DNA from 3 places in the Mesorhizobium sp. M1295 genome. Region 1 is predicted to be linked to each of the others. Evidence: predicted binding sites of a transcription regulator. Region 1 holds the regulator's gene; each other region holds the start of a gene.
What was found. Region 1 encodes LexA, which represses DNA repair genes until DNA is damaged. Its sites were predicted from a motif close to TGTTCNNNNTGTGTTCNG; they were not measured.
Positions count from the first base shown of each region.

Region 2: a site for LexA is predicted at 5,075-5,092, ahead of recA (recombinase RecA). Genes of this name have one in related genera too.
Region 3: a site for LexA is predicted at 2,212-2,229, ahead of NKH29_RS06525 (DNA recombination protein RmuC). Genes of this name have one in related genera too.

Region 1 is NZ_JAMYLU010000008.1:204,387-211,671, reverse strand. It holds gene gltX (glutamate--tRNA ligase) at 1-371, opposite strand, end outside; gene NKH29_RS14260 (ComEC/Rec2 family competence protein) at 468-2,933, shown strand; gene lexA (transcriptional repressor LexA) at 2,927-3,658, opposite strand; gene kynU (kynureninase) at 4,130-5,377, shown strand; gene NKH29_RS14245 (hormone-sensitive lipase) at 5,473-6,303, shown strand; gene NKH29_RS14240 (molybdopterin molybdotransferase MoeA) at 6,311-7,285, opposite strand, start outside.
Region 2 is NZ_JAMYLU010000007.1:155,608-162,892, forward strand. It holds gene sufD (Fe-S cluster assembly protein SufD) at 1-662, shown strand, start outside; gene NKH29_RS12745 (cysteine desulfurase) at 716-1,957, shown strand; gene NKH29_RS12750 (SUF system Fe-S cluster assembly protein) at 1,963-2,355, shown strand; gene sufA (Fe-S cluster assembly scaffold SufA) at 2,466-2,846, shown strand; gene NKH29_RS12760 (GFA family protein) at 3,049-3,546, opposite strand; gene NKH29_RS12765 (TfoX/Sxy family protein) at 3,637-3,960, shown strand; gene NKH29_RS12770 (PfkB family carbohydrate kinase) at 3,995-4,939, opposite strand; gene recA (recombinase RecA) at 5,217-6,314, shown strand; gene alaS (alanine--tRNA ligase) at 6,574-7,285, shown strand, end outside.
Region 3 is NZ_JAMYLU010000003.1:246,202-253,486, forward strand. It holds gene truA (tRNA pseudouridine(38-40) synthase TruA) at 1-157, opposite strand, end outside; gene NKH29_RS06510 (GNAT family N-acetyltransferase) at 176-685, opposite strand; gene fmt (methionyl-tRNA formyltransferase) at 682-1,611, opposite strand; gene def (peptide deformylase) at 1,628-2,158, opposite strand; gene NKH29_RS06525 (DNA recombination protein RmuC) at 2,262-3,524, shown strand; gene NKH29_RS06530 (GFA family protein) at 3,568-3,972, opposite strand; gene NKH29_RS06535 (cation diffusion facilitator family transporter) at 4,040-5,002, opposite strand; gene NKH29_RS06540 (transglutaminase-like domain-containing protein) at 5,109-5,918, opposite strand; gene NKH29_RS06545 (hypothetical protein) at 6,134-6,259, shown strand; gene sugE (quaternary ammonium compound efflux SMR transporter SugE) at 6,413-6,727, shown strand; gene NKH29_RS06555 (DUF6481 family protein) at 6,811-7,239, opposite strand.

The DNA.
Region 1 (7,285 bases):
TCATAGCGGGGAGGCAGCCCCTTGGCTCGTGCGCTCTCGCGCATTGCCTCCAACTCGGCAGGCGTCGCGTAACAATAATAGGCCTTGCCCATGCGAACGAGTTCCTCGGCCACCTCGCGATGGCGCGGCGCACGCTCGAACTGCGACACCGGCTCACCGTCCCATGTCAGGCCAAGCCAGGAAAGCCCGTCGAGGATGGCCGCGGTTGCCGCATCGGTGGAACGCTCGCGGTCGGTGTCCTCGATGCGCAGCAGCATCGTGCCGGCTGTGTGCTTGGCATACAGCCAGTTGAACAGCGCCGTGCGCGCCCCGCCAATATGCAGATAGCCGGTGGGCGAGGGGGCAAAACGGGTGACGACCTTGTCGGGCATGGAACTCTCAGGCAGGCGAAGGAAGTGGGTTTGCGGACTTTCGCGCGTTGCGCGTTCATGTAGCATAGGAGGTCGAGGGCGCAAGGGGCAGACCCGATGGCTGTGCGAGGCCGTGGTGCGGGCGAGGGCGAGGACGTTGGCAGCGGCGTCAGCGAACGCTTGCTGTTTGCCGCGCCCGTGCCTGTCCTGCCGGCACCGGCATTGCTGCCGGTTCCACGCTTTGATGCCCCGTCGCTGCCGGCGAGCGACCCAGCAACGGTTCTCGTGCCCGCGGCCGAGCCCATCGTGCGCCTACGCCGGCGTTTCCGCCTCCCGTCACCGTCCCGTATCCGCAACGGCGTAACCTCGGCGGTCGGCCTGGAGCTCGACCGTGGGGTTGCCTTCCTGCTGGTGCCGGTGTTCCTCGCATGCGGGGTGATCGTATATTTTGCGCTGGCGGTGGAGCCGGCCTTTCCACAGCCGATCGCAATCGTCGCCTTGGCAGCCCTCTGTGCCGTCGCCTCGCGGTCGTGGCCCAGAACCCGCCTGTGCTTCATGGCGGCGTTGCTCTGCGCGCTTGGCGTGCTTGCCGCCAAGGTCGAGACCTGGCGTGTCGGAACGCATATGCTCGGTTCCGAAATCTCAACGCGCCTCACGGGTCGCGTCGTATCGTTCGAGCCCATGGCGAGCGGCCGCATCAGGCTGACGATCGATGTGATCTCAACCGCCAGGCCGACACTGCGCTACATGCCGGAACGGGTCCGCGTTTCGGCGATGAAAATACCGGCTGAGCTGACCGCCGGTTCCGAGATCGCCGGCTATGTGCGGCTGCTGCCGCCGACCGGGCCGGTGCGGCCCGACAGCTATGATTTCTCCTTCGACAGCTATTTCGCCGGTATCGGCGGCAGCGGCTTTTTTCTCGGCAATCCGAAAGTCGTGTCGTCGGGCAGCATGCCGCTTGCCGCGCGGCTTTCTTCCTCGATCGAAGACGCGCGCGAATCCATCGCCGACCATATCCGCAGCCGCATCGGCGGCGCCGAGGGCGAGATTGCTGCTGCGCTGATCGTCGGCGTGCGCGCCGGCATTCCCGAGGAGATCAACGAAGCGATGCGGCGTACAGGCATCTATCACATCATCTCCATCTCGGGGCTGCATATGGCGTTGGTCGCCGGCACCATCATGGCGCTGCTACGCGGCACCTTTGCGTTGTTTCCCGATTTCTCATCGCGACGGCCGGTCAAGAAATATGCCGCGGCCGCCGCGCTTTTTTCGATTGCGGCCTACCTCGTCTTTTCCGGCATTGTGGTGGCGGCCGAACGCAGCTTCATCATGCTGGCGGTGATGCTTATCGCCGTGCTGTTCGACCGGGCCGCGCTCACCATGCGCAACCTGGCGATCTCGGCCATCGCGGTCATTCTGGTGTCGCCGCACGAGGTGGTCGGTCCGAGCTTCCAGATGTCCTTCGCCGCGACGGCGGCCCTTGTCGGCGCCTATGCAGGCTGGTCCGATTACCGCGCCGGCGGGGCCACCACGCCGCCGCCCCGGCGGTCGCCGCTACGCTTTGCCACTAGAAAGGTACTGCTGGGCATGGGCGGCCTGGCGATGACCTCGATCATTGCAGGGAGCGCCACGGCGCTTTTCGCCATATGGCATTTCCAGCGCGTGGCGCCGCTCAGCCTGTTCGCCAATCTGGCCATCATGCCTATCATCTCACTGGTCGTCATGCCCTTCGCCGTCCTCAGTGCGCTGGCGATGCCGTTCGGCGCGGATGGGCCTTTCCTCTACGTGATGGGCAAGGGGCTGACGGCGATGATCGCCCTGTCCGGGTGGATCTCCGAGCGCTCGCCGATCGATGCGGTCGGGCTGATTTCGCTGAGATCTGTCCTTTTGGTGACGATCGCTCTCGTCATTGCCAGCATGGCGACGACCTGGTTGCGGCTCGTGGCCCTTCCTTTTGCGCTCGCCGGCTTGCTAACGACAACGCAGACGCGCGTACCCGATGTATTGATCTCGGAGGACGCACGGCTCGTCGCGCTGCCGATCGGCAGCGGTGAACTCGCGGTCAACCGGGCACGCCCGAATGAGTTCACCATCGACAACTGGAAACGCGCGCTCACATCAGAGGCTATCGTCGCGCCGGAAACACCTGGAAAGAACGATCCGCAATTCGACATTGCCGATCCGGCCGACTTACCGCCGGGCATGCCGTTCATTTGCACGGACGGTCTCTGCCTTGCCAGGCATCCATCCGGCGCGATCATCGCGCTAGCCAATGACCGCGATACTGCACGGCCAGCCTGCGCCTTTGCCAGCTTGATCGTCATCGACGACGCCACCGCCCATAATCCCTGCTACTACGACCGGCTGGTCCTCGTCGTCACCAAACGGCAACTGGCGCGCGCGGGAAGTGCGGCCGTCTATTTCGATCCACAAGCGGCAACACGCGCCGAAATCCGCTTCGCCGTCGAAAAATCATACCGGCCCTGGCACGTGCAGCGGAAATTTTCCCGCGCGGCGCGGGGCATGCCGCCATACCGCAGAGCCGACAAGCCAAAAGCCGGCGCCAAGGGCGCAGCTCAGTAGCGGCGAATCAGCCCAACGAGCTTGCCCTGCACCTTGACCCTGTCTGGTCCGAAGATGCGCGTCTCGTAGGCCGGATTGGCGGCTTCCAGGGCGATCGAGGCGCCCTTGCGGCGGAACCGCTTCAGCGTCGCTTCTTCCTCGTCGACCAGTGCCACCACGATCTCACCGGGGCTCGCCGTATCGGCATTGCGGATGATCACCGTGTCGCCGTCGAAAATGCCAGCCTCGATCATCGAATCGCCTTTGACCTCCAGCGCATAATGCTCGCCGCCCATGATCATGTCCGGCGGCACCGAGATCGAATGCGTCTGGTGCTGGATGGCATCGATCGGCACACCGGCGGCGATGCGGCCCATCACCGGGATCGACACGGCGGCGACGACATCGTCGTCATTGCCGGCTGCAGGCATGCGCGACGATGTCGGCTTGCCCTGCCGAGGACCTTGCCCAAGACTGCCCTGGATGACGCTCGGCGAGAACTTGCGTGCCGCATTTAGGCCGGGGGCGATCGAATCGGGCAGGCGCAGCACCTCCAGTGCACGGGCCCGGTTGGGCAAACGGCGAATGAAGCCGCGCTCCTCCAGCGCCGTAATCAGCCGGTGGATTCCCGATTTGGAAGCCAGGTCGAGCGCTTCCTTCATCTCGTCGAAGGAGGGCGGGATACCGCTTTCCTTCAGCCTTTCGTGGATGAACATAAGCAGTTCGTGTTGTTTGCGTGTCAGCATAGCGACCCCCAACAGAATCAGAAAAACAAACCCAGAACAAACACTATCTGTTCCAGTTGTGTTCCGCAACTGTTTAAAGTTTAATGAATGTGTTAGGGCTCGGGAAACGATACCACTCACCAAACCGGAACGCTGCATTTTCACCGCCGCGGGCGTCATCGCCTTGATTCTGCTTTCGTTTGCGGCCTCTGGGTTCCCAGAAGGCGGCACTGGTATCGGCCGTCAGCCGGCAAAGGGCACGGAATTGAAGCCGTATCGACTGTGCGGTTTGGTCAATGCACCGTGAACGAAACGAACTCAAAACGCCAACCTTGGGTTGGCTTGGCTCCTGGTTTCCACCGCGTGGTCAGGCAACTTGTCGCCGGTGGAGCCTTGCTGCGCGATACCAGGTAATGGAGAACCGCTCGTGACCGATGGATGCCGTCGATGCGTGTCCGGCGTTGCGGTGAATCTTGGGGGAGCAGACAAATCATGACAGGAATTCGCGATCTCGTTGCCATAAGGGCGATGGATGCTGCAGATCCGCTGCGCGCGATGCGCGACCGCTTTGTGCTGCCGCAAGGAGTGATCTATCTCGACGGCAATTCGCTAGGGGCCGCTTCGCGTGCAGCTTTCGATGAATTGAGCAAGGCAGCGACCGAAGAATGGGCGCATGATCTCATCCGCGCCTGGAACACGGCCGGCTGGTTCAACATGCCGCTCGAACTCGGCGACCAGCTCGGGCGCCTGATCGGTGCCGCGGCCGGCCAGACGGTGGTCTGCGACACGACATCGGTCAACATCTACAAGCTGCTGCACGCCGCCATGGCCATGCGGCCGGAGCGGCAGGTCATCGTCGCCGAGGGCGACAGTTTTCCGACAGACCTCTACATGGCTGAGGGTGTGGTTTCGACGCGAAAAGATACGCTGCTGCGCCTCTCGGGGGTCGACGCGCCGAGCATCGAAGAGCTGATCGACGAACGCACCGCCGTGGTGCTGGTCAACCACGTCAACTACAAGTCGGGCGAACTGCGCGACATGCCGGCGCTGACGCGCAGGGCCCAGGAAGCCGGGGCGATGATCGTCTGGGATCTCTGCCACACCGCCGGTGCGATGCCAGTCGAGCTCGACACGGCAAACGCCGATTTTGCCGTTGGCTGCACCTACAAATATCTGAATGGCGGACCGGGCGCGCCTGCCTTCATCTATGCGGCTGAGCGGCATCTTGCCGACATCCAGCAGCCGCTCACCGGCTGGTGGGGCCATGCACGGCCCTTCGCCTTCGAGCCAGGCTATGCGGCCGGCACCGGCATCCGCCGGTTTCTGTGCGGCACCCAGCCGGTCCTGTCGATGCGCACGCTGAAGGGCGCGCTCGACATCTGGAACGATGTCGACATGACGGCGGTGCGCAAGAAGAGCATCGCGCTGGCTGATCTGTTCATCGAGCTCGTCGAGGCAAAGTGCGGCACTTACGGGCTAACGCTCGAAAGCACGCGCGACGGGGAAAAACGCGGCAGCCAGATTTCATTCATGCACGAGCATGGCTACCAGATCATGCGCGCGCTGATCGAACGTGGCGTGATCGGCGATTTTCGCGCGCCATCGACCATGCGCTTCGGCTTCACCCCGCTCTATGTCGGCTATGCCGATGTCTGGCAGGCCGTCGAAGTGCTTGAGGACATCCTGCGCACCGGTGCGTGGAAGGATGCGCGCTTCGCCATCAAGGCGGCTGTCACTTGAGATTGATGCGAGAGCTGGAATCGTGAGGCTGGCGACGACGCGCCGCGCGATGCTCACGCTCGTTGCAAGGCCATATTGCCAGGGGAGGGCGCAGGGTGTTCGAACGTCACATTGCCGATTGGGACAACGCCTATGCCAACGGCGCCAACATAGCCGGCAGCGATCGCTGGCCGGCGGCCTGGGTCGAGCCCGCGCGGGTTTTTCGCGACGTGCTTTCGACCGAGGGCCGGGCGCGGCTCGACATGGCCTATGGCCATGGCCCACGCAACCGGCTCGATCTTTTCCTGCCGGCCACCAAGCCCAAGGGGCTCGTGGTGTTCGTCCATGGCGGCTACTGGATGGCATTCGACAAGAGTTTCTGGTCGCATCTTGCCGCTGGCGCTGTTGATCGCGGCTATGCCGTGGCGATGCCGTCCTACACGCTCTGTCCGCAGATGCGCATTGGCGGCATCGTCAAGGAAGTCGGCGCGGCGATCGGCAAGGCGGCGGGGATGGTCGCAGGGCCGCTGATGCTGACCGGACACTCGGCCGGTGGCCATCTTGTTAGCCGGATGGTTACGACGACGACGCCGCTGGCGCCCGAAATTGTCCGGCGCATTCGCCATGTCGTATCGATCTCGGGTGTGCACGATTTGCGCCCGATCATGCGCACCGGCATGAACGAGACGCTGGCGATCGATGAGGCCGAGGCGCAGGCCGAAAGCCCGGTGCTGCTGCGCCCGATGGACAAGGCCCGCCTGACCTGCTGGGCCGGCGGCGGCGAGCGCGCCGAATTCCTGCGCCAGAGCGCGTTGCTGGCCAACATCTGGATCGGCCTGGGTGCCGCGACCAGTTCGGTGGTCGAGCCTGACCGGCATCATTTCAACATCATCGACGGTTTGGCCGATCCAGACCATCCGCTGACCCGGACCTTGATCTCGGAGTGAGGCAGGTTCAGCGTAGCATCAGCACGTCGCAAGCGGCGCCCGCCGCCGCGGCGGGCGTGAACGGCGCACGGACGATCAGCCCGTTGGCATCGGCCAGCATTTTCAGCATCGAGGAATCCTGGATGCTGAACGGCGTCGCCACGAGCGTGCCGGCCTCAGCGCTGACAACAGCCCGCACATAATCCTGCCTGAGATCGTTGGCCGGCATGGCAGCGCCGAGCCGTGCCTCACGCATATCCTGCTGAAAGGCGCGGCCGCCGAGCCGCGCCAGCAGCGGCTTCAGGAAGAGCTGGGTGCAGACCAGGCTCGCCACCGGATTGCCGGGCAAGCCGATGCAGCGAATGTCGCCCAGCCGCCCGAACATCAGCGGCTTGCCCGGCCGCATGGCGATCTTCCAGAAATCGAGAGTCATGCCTTGCCCGGTCAGCACGTCATGGACGAAATCGTGGTCACCGACCGAGGCACCGCCCAGCGTGACGATGACGTTCGCGCCAGCCTTCACGGCCTTTTCCACCAGCGCAGCGATCGCCTCCCTGCGGTCCGGCGCGATGCCAAGGTCGAGCACTCGCGCACGGACCGACTGTGCGGCGGCGGCGACACCATAGGCGTTGGAGGAGATGATCTGGTCGGGGCCAAGCTCGCTGCCCGGCGGCAGCAATTCGTCGCCGGTGGCGATGATGGCGACCAACGGCCTTTTGACCACGCCGACCTCGGGGTGGTTGGCCGATGCCGCCAGCGACAAGGCCGCCGGGTCGAGCAGGCGGCCTTTGTGCAGCAGGACGTCGCCTTTGGCGAAATCGAGCCCGAGGCGGCGGATGTTTCGCCCCTGCACCGTCGGCTCCGTCACTTCGACGACACCGCGGCCGAGATCGCGGACGTTCTCCTGGATGACGATGGTGTCGGCGCCTTCGGGAAGCGGCGCGCCGGTGAAGATACGGACGGCCTGCCCCTGCTGCACCGTCCCGGCAAAGCCGCTTCCGGC
Region 2 (7,285 bases), on a different contig from region 1:
GCCAGCTTGTGCTTGGCGAGGGCGCCGAAGTGACATGGCTCATCGTGCAGGAGCAGCCGGATACGGCAACACATCTCGCCCAGTTCAAGGCGCATCTCGGCAAGAATTCGAAACTGACGCTGTTCGTCATGAATGCCGGCGGCAAGCTGGTGCGCCAGGAGGTCGTCGTGAGGACGACCGGCGAGGGCGCCGACTTCACGCTGCGCGGCATCAATCTTTTGGCCGGCGACACCCATACCGACGTCACCATGGTGCTCGACCATGCCGTGCCGCACACCGCCTCGACCGAAGTCATCCGCAACGTGGTGACCGGCAAGGCGCGCGGCGTCTTCCAGGGTCGTATCAACGTCCACCAATATGCGCAGAAGACCAACGCCAAGATGGCCTGCAACACGCTGCTGTTGTCGGACGACGGTGAGTTTTCGACCAAGCCGGAGCTTGAAATCTTCGCCGACGACGTCGTTTGCGGCCATGGCGCGACCGTCACCGAGATTGACCACAGCCATCTGTTCTACCTGATGGCGCGCGGCATCGACGAGAAGACCGCGCGCGGCCTGCTGGTCAAGGCCTTCGTCGCCGAAGTGATCGAGGAACTGGACGACGAGGCCATCGTCGAGGCGCTGGAACGACGGCTCGACGATTGGTTTTTGACGCACGGGTAGAATTGGCCGAGGGGTGCTGGACGGAATGAGGCGATGCCTCGAGAGAGCTTGTGATGGACCAGAAAGTCGAAAACATTCCCTACGACGTCGAGGCGATCCGCCGCGACTTCCCGATCCTGTCGCGGCAAGTCTACGGCAAACCGCTGGTCTATCTCGACAATGGCGCCTCGGCGCAGAAGCCGCAGGCTGTGCTTGACGCCATCCAGCACGCCTATTCCCAGGAATACGCCAACGTCCATCGCGGCCTGCATTTCCTGTCGAACGCCGCGACCGACGCCTATGAGAACGCGCGCAAGATAGTACAGAGATTTCTCAACGCGCCGAGCACCGACAACATCGTCTTCACCTCGAACACCACGGCGGCGATCAACACCGTCGCCTATGGCTTCGGCATGCCCAATATCGGCGAAGGCGACGAGATCGTGCTGTCGATCATGGAGCACCACTCCAACATCGTGCCGTGGCATTTCATCCGCGAGCGGCAGGGCGCAAAACTGGTTTGGGTGCCGGTCGACGATCTCGGCGTCTTCCACATCGAGGAATTCGAAAAACGGCTGACCGACCGCACCAAGCTGGTTGCCATTACCCATATGTCAAATGCGCTGGGCACGGTCACGCCGATCAAGGAGATCGTGCGCATTGCGCACGCCCGCGGCATTCCGGTGCTGGTCGACGGCAGCCAGAGCGCCGTGCATATGCCGATCGACGTGCAGGATCTCGACTGCGATTTCTTCGTCTTCACCGGCCACAAGGTCTATGGCCCGTCGGGCATCGGCGTGCTCTACGGCAAGAAGGATATTCTGGAGCGGATGCGCCCGTTCATGGGCGGCGGCGAAATGATCGAGGAGGTGACGCAAGACATCGTCACCTACAACGACCCGCCGCACCGTTTCGAGGCCGGCACGCCGCCGATCGTCCAGGCGATCGGGCTGGGTGCGGCGCTGGAATACATGGAAAAGATCGGACGCGAGCGCATCGCCGCCCATGAGGCCGATCTGAAGGACTATGCGCATGAAAAACTGCGCGCCATCAACTCGCTGCGCATCTTCGGCGATGCGCCTGGCAAGGGCGCCATCATCTCGTTCGAGCTGCAGGGCATCCACGCGCATGATGTGTCGATGGTCATCGACCGGCAGGGCGTGGCGGTGCGCGCCGGCACGCATTGCGCCCAGCCGCTGTTGAAACGCTTCGGCGTAACATCCACATGCAGGGCGTCGTTCGGCATGTACAATACCAGGGCCGAAGTCGATGCTTTGGCCGATGCGCTGGAAAAGGCGCGAAAGTTCTTCGGGTGACGACCATGGATGATGCCAGCCACACCGCCGAGACCAATTCGGAAACGACGACCAATGCGGCGGTTTCCGGATCGACAATCCCCGCCGACGAATTGGCGCGGCTGACAGACGACATCGTCTCGGCGCTGAAGACGGTCTATGACCCCGAAATCCCGGCCGACATCTACGAGCTCGGCCTCGTCTACAAGATCGACATCGAGGACGACCGCTCGGTCAAGATCGACATGACGCTGACCGCGCCGGGCTGCCCGGTGGCCGGTGAAATGCCGGGCTGGGTCGAAAACGCCGTCGGCGCCGTCGAAGGCGTTTCCGGCGTCGAGGTCAACATGACCTTCGACCCGCCTTGGTCGCCCGACCGCATGTCGGAAGAGGCACAGGTAGCGGTGGGGTGGTACTAGCATCCGACCAGCCAAAGGCTGGCGCACTTGCGCCGGGTACAAAACTTCACCATTTTAGGTGAGGAATCATTCGGCAGACCTTGAACCTGCGCGCAATGGAGAAGGAAAGAATGGGACGCTTTGCCGTCATCACGATGACCGAAAAGGCTGCCGACCGGGTGCGCGAGATCGTCGCGACCCGTGAGAATGCGCATGGCATTCGCCTCGGCATCAAGAAGGGCGGCTGCGCCGGCATGGAATATACGGTCGACCTGGTGACCGAGCCCAACACTAAGGACGATCATATCGAGCGCGACGGCGCCCACGTCTATGTCGTGCCTGAGGCAGCGCTTTTCCTGTTCGGCACCGAGATGGATTTCGAGCAGACGACGCTGCGCACCGGCTTCACCTTCCGCAACCCGAACCAGAGCTCGGCCTGCGGCTGCGGCGAATCGGTCGAATTGAAGCCCGCCGATCTGAAGGCACTGGCCGAGGCGCGCGCTTCGGCCTAAGGCTTTTCCTTCGCCGCCCCCTCATCCGGCCCTTCGGGCCACCTTCTCCCCGATGGGGAGAAGAGGCTGGCGCCAGCGCTGGGCGACTTCCTCTCCCCTCGGGGAGAGGTCGGATTGCCCCGGATTGCCCTTCGCAATTCGGTTGGCAATCCGGGTGAGGGGGCGCTTGCCCATACGCGATAGCGAACGGGGAGAAGAAACGCTAATCCACCCACATCCCGGTTCGTTTGTGCCAGTCGGCGATCGACTCTTCCGGGTAGACATCGAAGACCTTGTCGCCCTTGCCGATATCGGGCTCGACCCAGTTCGCCTTGTATTTCAGCATCAGATGCACCTTCTCCGGCGGCTTCGGCAGGTTTGTGTCGATTGCCGAGGCAAACGGATGCACCAGCTCCGGCCAGGTTGGATCGTAGAGCCAGAGTGCCGTCCCGCATTTCGTGCAGAAGTTCCGTTCGCCCGTCGAGATCTCGCGTTGCGGGTGCTCGTCGTCCTCGATCTCGGCCCGGTAGACGCCGAGATGGCGCTTGCCCTCGATTTTCAGCGTCTCGTAATCGGCGCCGAGATTGATGGCGAAACCGCCGCCGCCCTGCTGCTTGCGGCAGATCGAGCAGTAGCACAGCATGAACGGCACCGGCGTGTGGCTTTCCACCTCGAAACGCACGGCATTGCACCGGCAGGACCCTTTGAGCAGAAGCGGCATGAAAAACTCCGATGAAACTGATTCTGAACTTGTCAGGATGGTGCCGGTAGCGGCGATGACAAGGGGAAATCCCGGTGACATGATCGCGCCATGGACAACGAGCGCATAGAAGAGCTTTTCGAAGTGCTCGGCCCGGTCAGCATCCGCAAGCTGTTCGGCGGCAAGGGCATCTATTTCGATGGCGTCATCGTCGCCATTGTCATCCGTGGCGAATTGATGCTGAAGGCCGACGCCGAAAGCGCCCCGGATTTCGAAGCGGCCGGCTGCCGGCAATGGACCTATACCGGCTCGCGCCACGGAAAGCTGGTGTCGATGCCCTATTGGAGCGTTCCCGACAGCGCTTTCGACGACCCCGACGAGATGGCGATCTGGGCGCGCCGCGCCTACGAGGCAGGACGGCGCGCCGGCAAATAGGCTGCGTCATGCTTCGGCAATTCTGGGCCGCATTTCACGCCAGGTCCCGCGCCTCGGGCACGAGCGCCAGCGCCTCGGCAAAGCCGGCACCGCTGAAGGCCGCAACAGTATCGGCGCTCTCGAGGGCGAGCATAGATACGGCAACGCCTTCGCGCAGTGCCGCGCGCAGCGTCAGGCCGCGCAGCAGGGCGGCGACCGTCGCGCCGGCCAATGCGTCGCCGGCGCCGGCAGCATCGGTCCGCTTTTGGAGCGGCGGTGGCAGGATCGAGAACGCGCCCAATTTGTCGAAACCGAGGACCGGTCCGTCGCCAGCGGTGATCACGCCGCTTTTAAGGCCCGCGCGTCTCAGGCCGTCGACGATGCCTTGGTCGTCAGCATCGATGTCGACGCCGGCGAGCACGCCAGCCTCGTGCCGGTTCATGAAGGCGAGTGCCAGAAGATCAAGCACCGGCGTCAGCCGCGCCGCTTTGCTGGGCGAGACGGCAAGCGCAAACACCGGCTTGCCGGCGGCGAGTGCCGCCAGCCGCGCCACTGCGGAAGACGGCAGGTTGGCGTCGCACAGCACCGCGTCGGCCGAACCGATCGCGTCTCGCACCTTGGCGCGGCGGATCTGCTTGGGAAGCGCCAGCTCGTAGAGCACCATGTCGGCAAGGCCGGCGATCAGCCCGCCGTCGCTATCGACCAGCATCGTATGGCTTGGCGTCGCGCGGTCGAGGAACACCGCCGACAAATCGGCAATGCCGGCGTCGGTGACGGCGCGTAAAACCGTGTCGCCCAGGGCATCGCCGCCGCGCACCGAAAGCAGCGAGGCCGAGACGCCGCGCCGCACCGCACAGCGCAAGGCGTTGAAGGCGGCGCCGCCGACATGCTCGCGCATCGTGCCGGGGTTGGAAGCGGCCGGCACGAAGGCGCCGGCAACCCGGCCGCGCCGCTCGATATAGGCGCCACCCACGGCCAGGATCGTCGGGGATTTCATCATGCCGGCAAAATGCCCTTTGCTGTTGCCCGGGAGGAGACTAGGTCGCCGGGCGGAACCCTGCAATCGCGGGTGCGATTCGGATGGTGACGGCAACGGCGCCGCATGCGAGGCGGGATACGTCCGGAAGCAAAATTGCGAAACAAAAATAGAACAAATATGGATATCAGTTATTTTTCAAACCCTTGGGGCTCATTGACAAATGAGAACAAACGAGGTACATTCTTTTAAGGATTGCGGGATTGTCCGGCCTCCATTGACGACCACGGGGTGATGTATCATGGCTCAGAATTCTTTGCGGCTTGTAGAGGACAAAGCGGTGGACAAATCAAAGGCTCTGGATGCGGCGCTGTCGCAAATCGAGCGTGCCTTCGGCAAGGGTTCGATCATGCGGCTCGGCGCGAACGAGCAGGTCGTCGAGATCGAAACGGTGCCGACCGGCTCGCTTGGGTTGGACATCGCGCTTGGCGTCGGCGGCCTGCCGCGCGGCCGCATCGTCGAGATCTACGGACCGGAAAGCTCGGGCAAGACGACGCTGGCGCTGCACACGGTGGCCGAAGCCCAGAAGAAGGGCGGCATCTGCGCCTTTGTCGATGCCGAGCATGCGCTCGATCCGGTCTATGCCCGCAAGCTCGGCGTCGATCTCGAAAACCTGCTGATCTCGCAGCCCGATACCGGCGAACAGGCGCTGGAGATCTGCGACACGCTGGTGCGCTCCGGCGCCATCGACGTGCTGGTGGTCGATTCGGTGGCGGCGCTGACGCCGCGGGCCGAAATCGAAGGCGAGATGGGCGATTCGCTGCCCGGCCTGCAGGCCCGCCTGATGAGCCAGGCACTGCGCAAGCTCACCGCCTCGATCTCGCGCTCCAACACCATGGTCATCTTCATCAACCAGATCCGCATGAAGATCGGCGTCATGTTTGGTTCGCCCGAGACGACGACCGGCGGCAACGCGCTGAAATTCTATGCCTCGGTCCGCCTCGACATCCGCCGCATCGGCTCGGTCAAGGATCGCGACGAGGTCGTCGGCAACCAGACCCGCGTCAAGGTCGTCAAGAACAAGCTGGCGCCGCCCTTCAAGGTGGTCGAGTTCGACATCATGTATGGCGAGGGCGTCTCCAAAACCGGCGAGCTGGTCGATCTCGGCGTCAAGGCTGGCGTGGTCGAAAAGTCGGGCGCCTGGTTCTCCTATAATTCGCAGCGTCTCGGCCAGGGCCGCGAAAACGCAAAACTGTTCCTGCGCGACAATCCCGACACGGCGCGCGAGATCGAATTGGCGCTGAGGCAGAATGCCGGATTGATCGCCGAGAAATTCCTTGAGAACGGCGGCTCCGAAAGCAGCGACGACGGTTTCGAGGACGACGCCGGGGCGATGTAGGAAAAGCGATGCCTCCCGGAGCGTCAGCCAGGTTTGGATTTGATGTTTTGATTTTGAGTTTGCGTAATCGGTACATTTTGAACCGCCGGCCCCGTGCCGGCGGTTGGCGTTTGACGGCGAGTCAGACGCATTTCAAAGCGCCGGTGAAAGCCGGGATTTGAGCCCATTTGGTGTTTCTGGACAGGCTGCGGTGCGACCGCTAAAAGGCCATGTCTATTTTCCGCCGGCAGCCGGCGGTTCTCTCGAAAAGGCAGTATTCATGAGTGGCGTCAACGAGATCCGGTCGGCATTTCTCGACTATTTTCGCAAGGAAGGTCACGAGGTCGTCGCGTCGAGCCCGCTGGTGCCGCGCAACGACCCGACGCTGATGTTCACCAATGCCGGCATGGTGCAGTTCAAGAACGTTTTCACCGGTCTGGAGAAGCGGCCCTATTCGCGTGCGACGACTGCCCAGAAGAGTGTTCGTGCCGGCGGCAAGCACAACGACCTCGACAATGTCGGCTACACCGCGCGACACCTGACTTTCTTCGAGATGCTCGGCAATTTCTCCTTCGGCGATTATTTCAAGGAGCGCGCCATAGAGCTTGCCTGGAACCTGATCACCAGGGAGTTCGGGCTGAAGAAGGACAAGCTGCTGGTCACCGTCTACCACACCGACGACGAGGCCGCCTCCTACTGGAAGAAGATCGCCGGTCTTTCCGACGATCGCATCATCCGCATCGCGACCTCGGACAATTTCTGGGCAATGGGCGACACCGGACCGTGCGGGCCGTGTTCGGAGATATTCATCGACCGTGGCGAGCACATCTGGGGTGGCCCTCCCGGCAGCCCCGAGGAGGATGGCGACCGTTTCCTCGAATTCTGGAACCTGGTGTTCATGCAGTATGAACAGGTGACGAAGGACGAGCGCGTCGACCTGCCGCGTCCGTCGATCGACACGGGCATGGGCCTCGAGCGCATGGCCTCCATCC
Region 3 (7,285 bases), on a different contig from region 1:
CATCGGTGCGGCCGGCGGCGCGCAGAGAGACCTGCTCGCCGCAGAACTTCTCGATCGCCTGCTCGATCGCCTGCTGCACCGAAGGCTGATTGGCCTGGCGTTGCCAGCCGGCAAAGAGACTGCCGTCATATTCGATGTCGAGGCGAAAACGCGGCATTCCCGGATCGAGGCGAAATCAGGCGGCGAGGGCTGAGCCGAAGGCCGAGGCGTAGACCAGCCTGCCGGTCTCCGGCGCCTCGCCCCAGGCAAGCGCCTGCAAAGCCTCGCCTTGGTAGTCGCTCTCGAATTTCGCTGCACGGGCGCGGCTGTAGCCGAAGCGGCCATAGTAGGCCGGATCGCCGAGCACCACAGCGAGCGTCTCGCCGGCGGCTTTCAGGCGGATATGAGCCTCGCGGACCAGGGCACCGCCGATGCCGGTGCCGTGGAACGACGGCTCGACTGCCAGCGGCGCCAGCGCGACTGCCGGGAAGCTCTTGCCGCCATTCTGCACGAAGAGCCGTGAAAACAGGATATGGCCGACCACTTGCCCGTCTTCGTCCGCCACCAGTTCGACGACGGCATCACCGCCGGTGACCAGCGCGTCGACCAGTCCGGCCTCCGCCTGCTGGCCGAATGCGTGTTCTTCGACAAGGCGGATCGCCTCGCGGTCCCGCGGCGTCGCCGCGCGTATGGACATCATGCTCATGACAATTTCATCCCTTTTTCGAGCTTGGCCCCGCGCAGAAACTCCTGCGCGGCAATGGGCCTTCCGCCCGCACGTTGAACTTCGACCAGCCTGATCGCGCCTGACCCGCAGGCAACCGTCAGCCGGTCATCGAGAATTCCTCCCGGTTCGCCGGCGCCTTGCGAGAGCGTCGAGCGAAGCAGTTTCAGCCGTTCCATGCGGCCGCCGATTTCGGCCTCGCACCATGCACCGGGAAAGGGCGATAGGCCGCGAATCTGGTTGTGCACGTCGCCGGCAGGTCGCAGCCAGTCTATGCGAGTCTCCGATTTATCGATTTTCTTGGCGTAGGTCACCCCCACCTCCGCCTGTGTGGTAAATGTCAGCGTATTCCGCTCGAGCCGTTCGAGCGCTTGCACCATCAGCGCAGCACCCAGGATCATCAGCCGGTCGTGCAGATCGCCGGCCGTCATGTCCGGTCCAATGGCGCATTTTTCAACCATTGCCACAGGCCCGGTGTCGAGGCCTTCCTCCATCCGCATCACCATCATGCCCGTCTCGGTATCGCCGGCCATGATGGCGCGCTGGATAGGGGCAGCGCCGCGCCAGCGCGGCAATAGCGATGCGTGGCCATTGAGGCAACCGAGCCGCGGCGCCTCGAGAATAGGTTTGGGCAGAAGCAGCCCGTAGGCGACGACCACGGCGACATCGGCGCGCAAGGTGCGGAACGCCTGCTGCTCCGCCTCGCTCTTCAGCGACACCGGCGACCGCACCTCGATGCCAAGCCGCTCCGCCTCACGCTGCACCGGCGACGGCGTCAGCTCGAGCCCGCGCCGGCCTGCGGCGCGCGGCGGCTGCGTGTAGACGGCTGCCAATTCATGCCCTGCCCCGGCGATCGCTCGCAGCGTCTGCACGGAGAATTCGGGCGTACCCATGAAGATGACACGCAGGGGCATTCGTCGACCCCTATCCCACCATCTTGCCCGGCGCCTTGTCCCTGGCGAGCTTCTTGAATTTCTTGACCACCATGTCGCGCTTCAGCTTGGAGATGTGGTCGATGAACAGCACGCCGTTTAGGTGGTCGATCTCATGCTGCAGGCAGGTCGCCATCAGCCCCTCGGCCTCGATCTCCTGCAGCTTGCCGTCGCGATCGAGATACTTCACCCGCACCGCTGCCGGACGCTCGACCTCGGCATAGTAATCCGGGATCGACAGGCAGCCTTCCTCGTAGACCGAACGCTGGTCGGAGCTGTCGAGGATTTCGGGATTGATGAAGACGTGCGGTGCCGGCGTCTCGTCCTCCTTGGCGAGGTCGATCACCAGCAAGCGCAAGGGTTCGCCGACCTGGATCGCCGCGAGGCCGATGCCGGGCGCGTCATACATGGTGTCCAGCATGTCGCCGGCCAGTTTACGCAAATCACCGTCGACACGCTCGACCGGTTTTGAAACCTGACGCAGGACGGGATCGGGGAGGATGATAAGCGGCTTGATCGACATGGCGTCTCACCTAAGACCTCGCAGGAAAAGCGTCAACCGGGACGCCTTCTGGTCGTTCACGTTTTGATCTGTGCCGCCAGACCGAATCATCTATGCTGTCGGCATGAACGATCTGGCCACCATCCTGTCCGAACCTGTCGCCCGCCTCGGCGCCACCACGATCACGCTCGGCCATGCCCTGGGTTTCGGCGCAATGCTGTTCCTCGGCCTGTTCGTGGCGCTCGTCATTGCGCTCTGGCGATCGGCCAAGGCGCGTGCAATGGCGGCCGCCGAAGCCGCCGACCACGCCCGCGACGCCGAGGTGCGGATGGCCGGCATCTTGGCAAGCCAGGCGGAAATGCAGGGCCGTATGGGCGCTATCGCCGAAGTGTTCGGGGCGCGTCAGGCCGAACTGACCCAGTCGATCGGCCAGCGCCTCGACGCCATGACCGGCCGCCTCGGCCAGACCATGACCGAGCAGACGAGATCGACGCATGAGAGCCTCGCCAAGCTGCAGGAGCGGCTGGCGGTCATCGATATCGCGCAAGGCAACATCCAGTCGCTGGCCGGCCAGGTCGTGCAATTGCAGGCGATCCTTTCCAACAAGCAGACGCGCGGCGCCTTCGGCCAGTCGCGTATGGAAGCCATCGTCGCCGACGGATTGCCCCACGGCGCCTATGAATTCCAGGCGACCTTGTCGAATGGCAGCCGGCCCGACTGCCTGGTGAAGATGCCGAACGGCGCACCGTCGCTTGCCATCGATGCAAAGTTTCCACTCGAGGCCTGGAATGCCATCCGTGCCGCCGAAGGCGCCGACCTGCAGAAGTCCGCCGCTCAGGCTTTCCGCCGCGACATCGAGGTGCATGTCCGGGATATTTCCGAAAAATACCTGATCCAGGGCGAGACGCAGGACACTGCCTTCATGTTCGTGCCCTCGGAATCGGTGTTCGCCGAAATCCACGAGAATTTCGAGGCCGTTGTCCAAAAGGCGCATCGATCGCGGATCGTCATCGTCTCGCCATCGCTTTTGATGCTGTCGATCCAGGTCATCCAGGCGATCCTCAAGGATGCCCGTATGCGCGAGCAGGCGCACCTGATCCAGGGCGAGGTCATCCGGCTGATGGAAGACGTCTCTCGGCTCGACGAGCGGGTGCGCAAATTGCAGACGCATTTCGGTCAATCGGCCAAGGATATCGAGGACATCCTCGTCTCGACATCGAAGGTGACCAGGCGCGGACAAAAGATCGAGGCGCTGGAGTTTGGCGTGCAGCCGGCGGAGGACACCGCTGGGTCGAATGGCAGCGGAGCAAAAGCGGAAAGCAGCGCGCGTGTTGCCGATTCGAAAACCGGGCAGCTGAGGCTAAGGGTCGTCGAAGGCGACGATTGAGAGCTACGCCGGAACCGGAGCCGAGGCTTCGCCCGGTCTGGCGCTACTGCTCCTCGATGATTGTTGTGCCTTCGAATTCCGGCAGCCAATGCAGCGCCGAGCGATGCCAGATCTGCTTTCTCGGCACCAGTTGATCGCGCTGCCATGCCGTGCCGACCCTGATGCCGTAAACCTTCGGTCCCGCGCCCGCCGACGTGGCGTAGAGATGCGAGCCGCACTCACCGCAAAATGCCTGAGCGCGCTTGGCACCACTCGAACCGGTCTTGATGTAGATTTTCGGCGCGCCCTTGGTGATCGTGTAATTGTCCTCGGACGCCGGCACGGTGACGCGAAAGGCCGTTCCGGTTAGCTTCTGACAATCGACGCAGTGACAAATGGTGGTCTTTTCCGGATCGACCTCGGCCTCGTAAGTAATGGCGCCGCAATGACACCCGCCGTCGATTTTCATCTTCGTTCCTCCTGGAGCTTTTGCGCGCAATCATAACCGGGACTGCCCGATGGCGCAGCCATTTTCCTCAGGCCGGCTCCCCTCCGGACGCCGCCAAGGCCTTGCTCCGCCGTTCCCAGGTGCCGGTGGTCTGCGGCTTGACGAACAGGCGCGTGACCTCCGGCATCTCCGCCTTCAGCCGTGTCTCGAGGCGTTCGACGCAGGTCTCTATCTCGGGCGCCGACAAGTGGTCCTCGAACTCGATGCTCAGAGCGGCGACGATCTCCTGAGGCCCCATATGGAGCGTCAGTACGCCATTTGCCCGCTGCACCGCCGGGTCCTGCTGGACAATGGCCAGCACTTTCATTTGCACCTCGGGCGAGGCCGGCTCGCCGAGCAGCAGGCTCTTGCTTTCGCGGGCCAGGAAGATCGCGGTCGCGCCCAGGATCAGCGCGATGCCGATCGACGCGGCGCCGTCGAGCTTCGGCATGTCCAGCAGTTCCGCCGCCAATATGCCGGCGAAGGCGACAACGAGGCCGAGAAGTGCCGCGCTGTCCTCGAAGAGTACGGTGTAGACACTCGGGTCCTTGCTGAGCTGCACCGCCTCGAGCCAGCCGTGGCTGCCTTTTTGGTGGCGGAACTCGTTCAGCGCCACCAGCCAGGAGGTGCCTTCGAACAGGAAGGAAAGGCCAAGTACAGCGTAGTTCACCTTTGCGTTGGCAATCGGCTCCGGCGCCATGATGTGCGTCACGCCTTCGTAGAACGATATGCCGGCGCCCAGTGCAAAGACGAGGAGCGCGACGATGAAGCTCCAGAAATACAGCTCGCGACCATGGCCTAGCGGATGCGTCCGATCGGCCGGCCGGGCGGCGCGGTGCATGCCGTAAAGCAGCAGGCTGCCATTGCCGGTATCGACGAGCGAGTGGACGCCTTCCGAGAGCATTGCCGAGCTGCCCGTGAACAAGGCAGCGGCGAATTTGGTCAGGGCGATCGCAAGATTGCCGGCGAGCGCCGCATAGATCACTTTTTTCGACCCGCCATGCGCCGCCATGGTGTGCTGCCTTGGTTGATGCACCGAGATTAGCGGAGCACGCCCACGCTCCACAGCTCGAACAACGCCCGAAGTGTCGAGTTGTTCAAAAGGGCAGCGCGAGAGGCTATTCGATGACCTCCTCCGTCCAGACCTTGAAGCCAGCCAGCGCGCCCGGTCCAAAAATGTGGGTGAGTGGGACATCGGCGGCATCGCGTCCGGAGGCAATCAGGATGCGGCCGATGCGCGGCGCGTTGTTGCGCGGGTCGAACGCGTGCCAGCGGCCCCCGAGATAAACCTCCATCCAGGCGGCGAAATCCATGTCCGACCACGGCTTTGGCAGGCCGATATCGCTGATATAACCGGTGCAGTAGCGGGTCGGGATGTTCAGGGCGCGGCAGAAGGCGACTGCGAGGTGGGCAAAGTCGCGGCACACACCACTCTGCTCGCGATAGGCTTCGGCTGCGGTGCGTGTCGGCCGTGCATTGAAATAGTTGAAGACGATATGGTTATGGACGAAGTCGCAGACCGCCTGGACGCGCGGGATGCCGAGCGGGGTATTGCCGAACAGCCGCCAGGCTTCGTTCGCCAGCACGTCGCTCTCGCAATAGCGGCTGGGCAGCAGGAACAGCAGCGTCTCCGACGGCAGATCGCGCACCTCATGCTGCCATGCCGTCAGCTCGCGCGTCTCGAAGGAGCCGGGGTCGCGGATGACCGCGTCCGTGCCGAACGCAAAGCGCCCGGCCGGCGCAACGAGACGGTTGCACCAATTGCCGAAACTGTCGCGATAGCTTTCGATCGGCACCGGCGGGTTCGACGTCAGGAAGTCCGGCCGCTCGAGATCGGATGCGCGCGAATAATGGACGTTGAGCATCGCGATCAGCGGTGTTTCCTGCGGGAAGTCGAAGCTCATCTGGCAACCGATGTGGATCCGCATTGTCGTCCTGACCGGACTGCGCGATCATCAGCCGGCGAAACGCAAGGGCTGATGCTGCAGTGCGAAGAGGACCATCGCACGGACCGCTGCGGTTTACGAGGGAATTAGAAACCGGTTGACAGCCATCGGCCAAGGCGACTGCACGGCAGCGGCCTCTTGCAGTCTAGCGTTTTCTCTTGTTTCACTTCGCCAGACATCAACCGGAGGAACGAATCATGGCTAAAGGTGCGATGAAGGCAGGCAAGGAAGCCCGCAAGCCGAAGAAGGACGCGAAGAAACCCGCTCCGGCGCCGGCCCTGAAGGCACCGCCGGTGAAGGCGATGAAGCTGAAGGACAAGTAGGGCCGCAGCTACCGTTTTGGCTTATTTCAACCGGCCGCAAATGCGGCCGGTATTGTTGTTCATTAAGCGCACGAGCATCCCATATGGATGCGGCGAAGATAGTTTTTGCGCTTTCAAGAGATCGGCCGGGAGCCATCGAAACGGAGCGTTCCGATGTCGTGGATTTTCCTGTTCTTCGCCGGCCTGTTCGAGATCGGCTGGGGGATCGGCCTAAGATACACCGACGGATTCTCGAAGCCGCTGCCAACCGTCCTGACGGTAGCCTCGATGATTGTCAGCCTGACCTTGCTCGGCCTGGCGCTGAAGGCACTGCCGGTCGGCACAGCCTATGCGGTATGGACCGGCATCGGCACCGTCGGCACGGCGCTGTTGGGGATATGGCTGCTCGGGGAGCCGGCGACCGCGATCAGGCTGGCCTGCATCGCGCTCATCGTTTGCGGCATTATGGGACTGAAGCTCGCGGCTTAAGTCGGCCCGACAGACCAAACGCCTTCAGGGCCGCTGCAAGGCGGCCCTGATTCTTGAATTCGGCTGATCAGCGCCGGAAGGCGCTATCGGGCGGAGAAGCCGGGCGGCGTCCTGCCGGTGCGCTGCTTGCGCGCGGCATAGCGTGCGTCACGCTTGGCCTTGCGTTCGGCCTCGTCGGCAAGAAAACGGGCGATGCGCTCGTTCTCTTCAGCTTCCCGGATCTTCGCTTCGGCCTGTGCTGCCTCTTCGGCGGCAATGCGTGCCGCTTCGGCAGCTGCCTCGCGCTCGGCCTTTTCGGCCGCTTCGCGCGCCAGCTTTTCCTGCTTCAGCCTGGCCTTTTCGGCCTCGCGTATCGCGCGGGCCTCGAGGATTGCCTTGCGCTCGGCCTGTCGTGCCAGCACCGCTGGATCATCTGCCGCCGGCTTTGCCTTGAAGCGCTCCAGAAGCGCCTTCTTTGCCTCGTTTGCGGCATTGCGCCGCTCGAAAACGTCTTTTTCCCTGTAGATAGCCAAGTCCACTTCCCTAGAGTCAATTTGCGAGGCTTACATACGCGTGAAA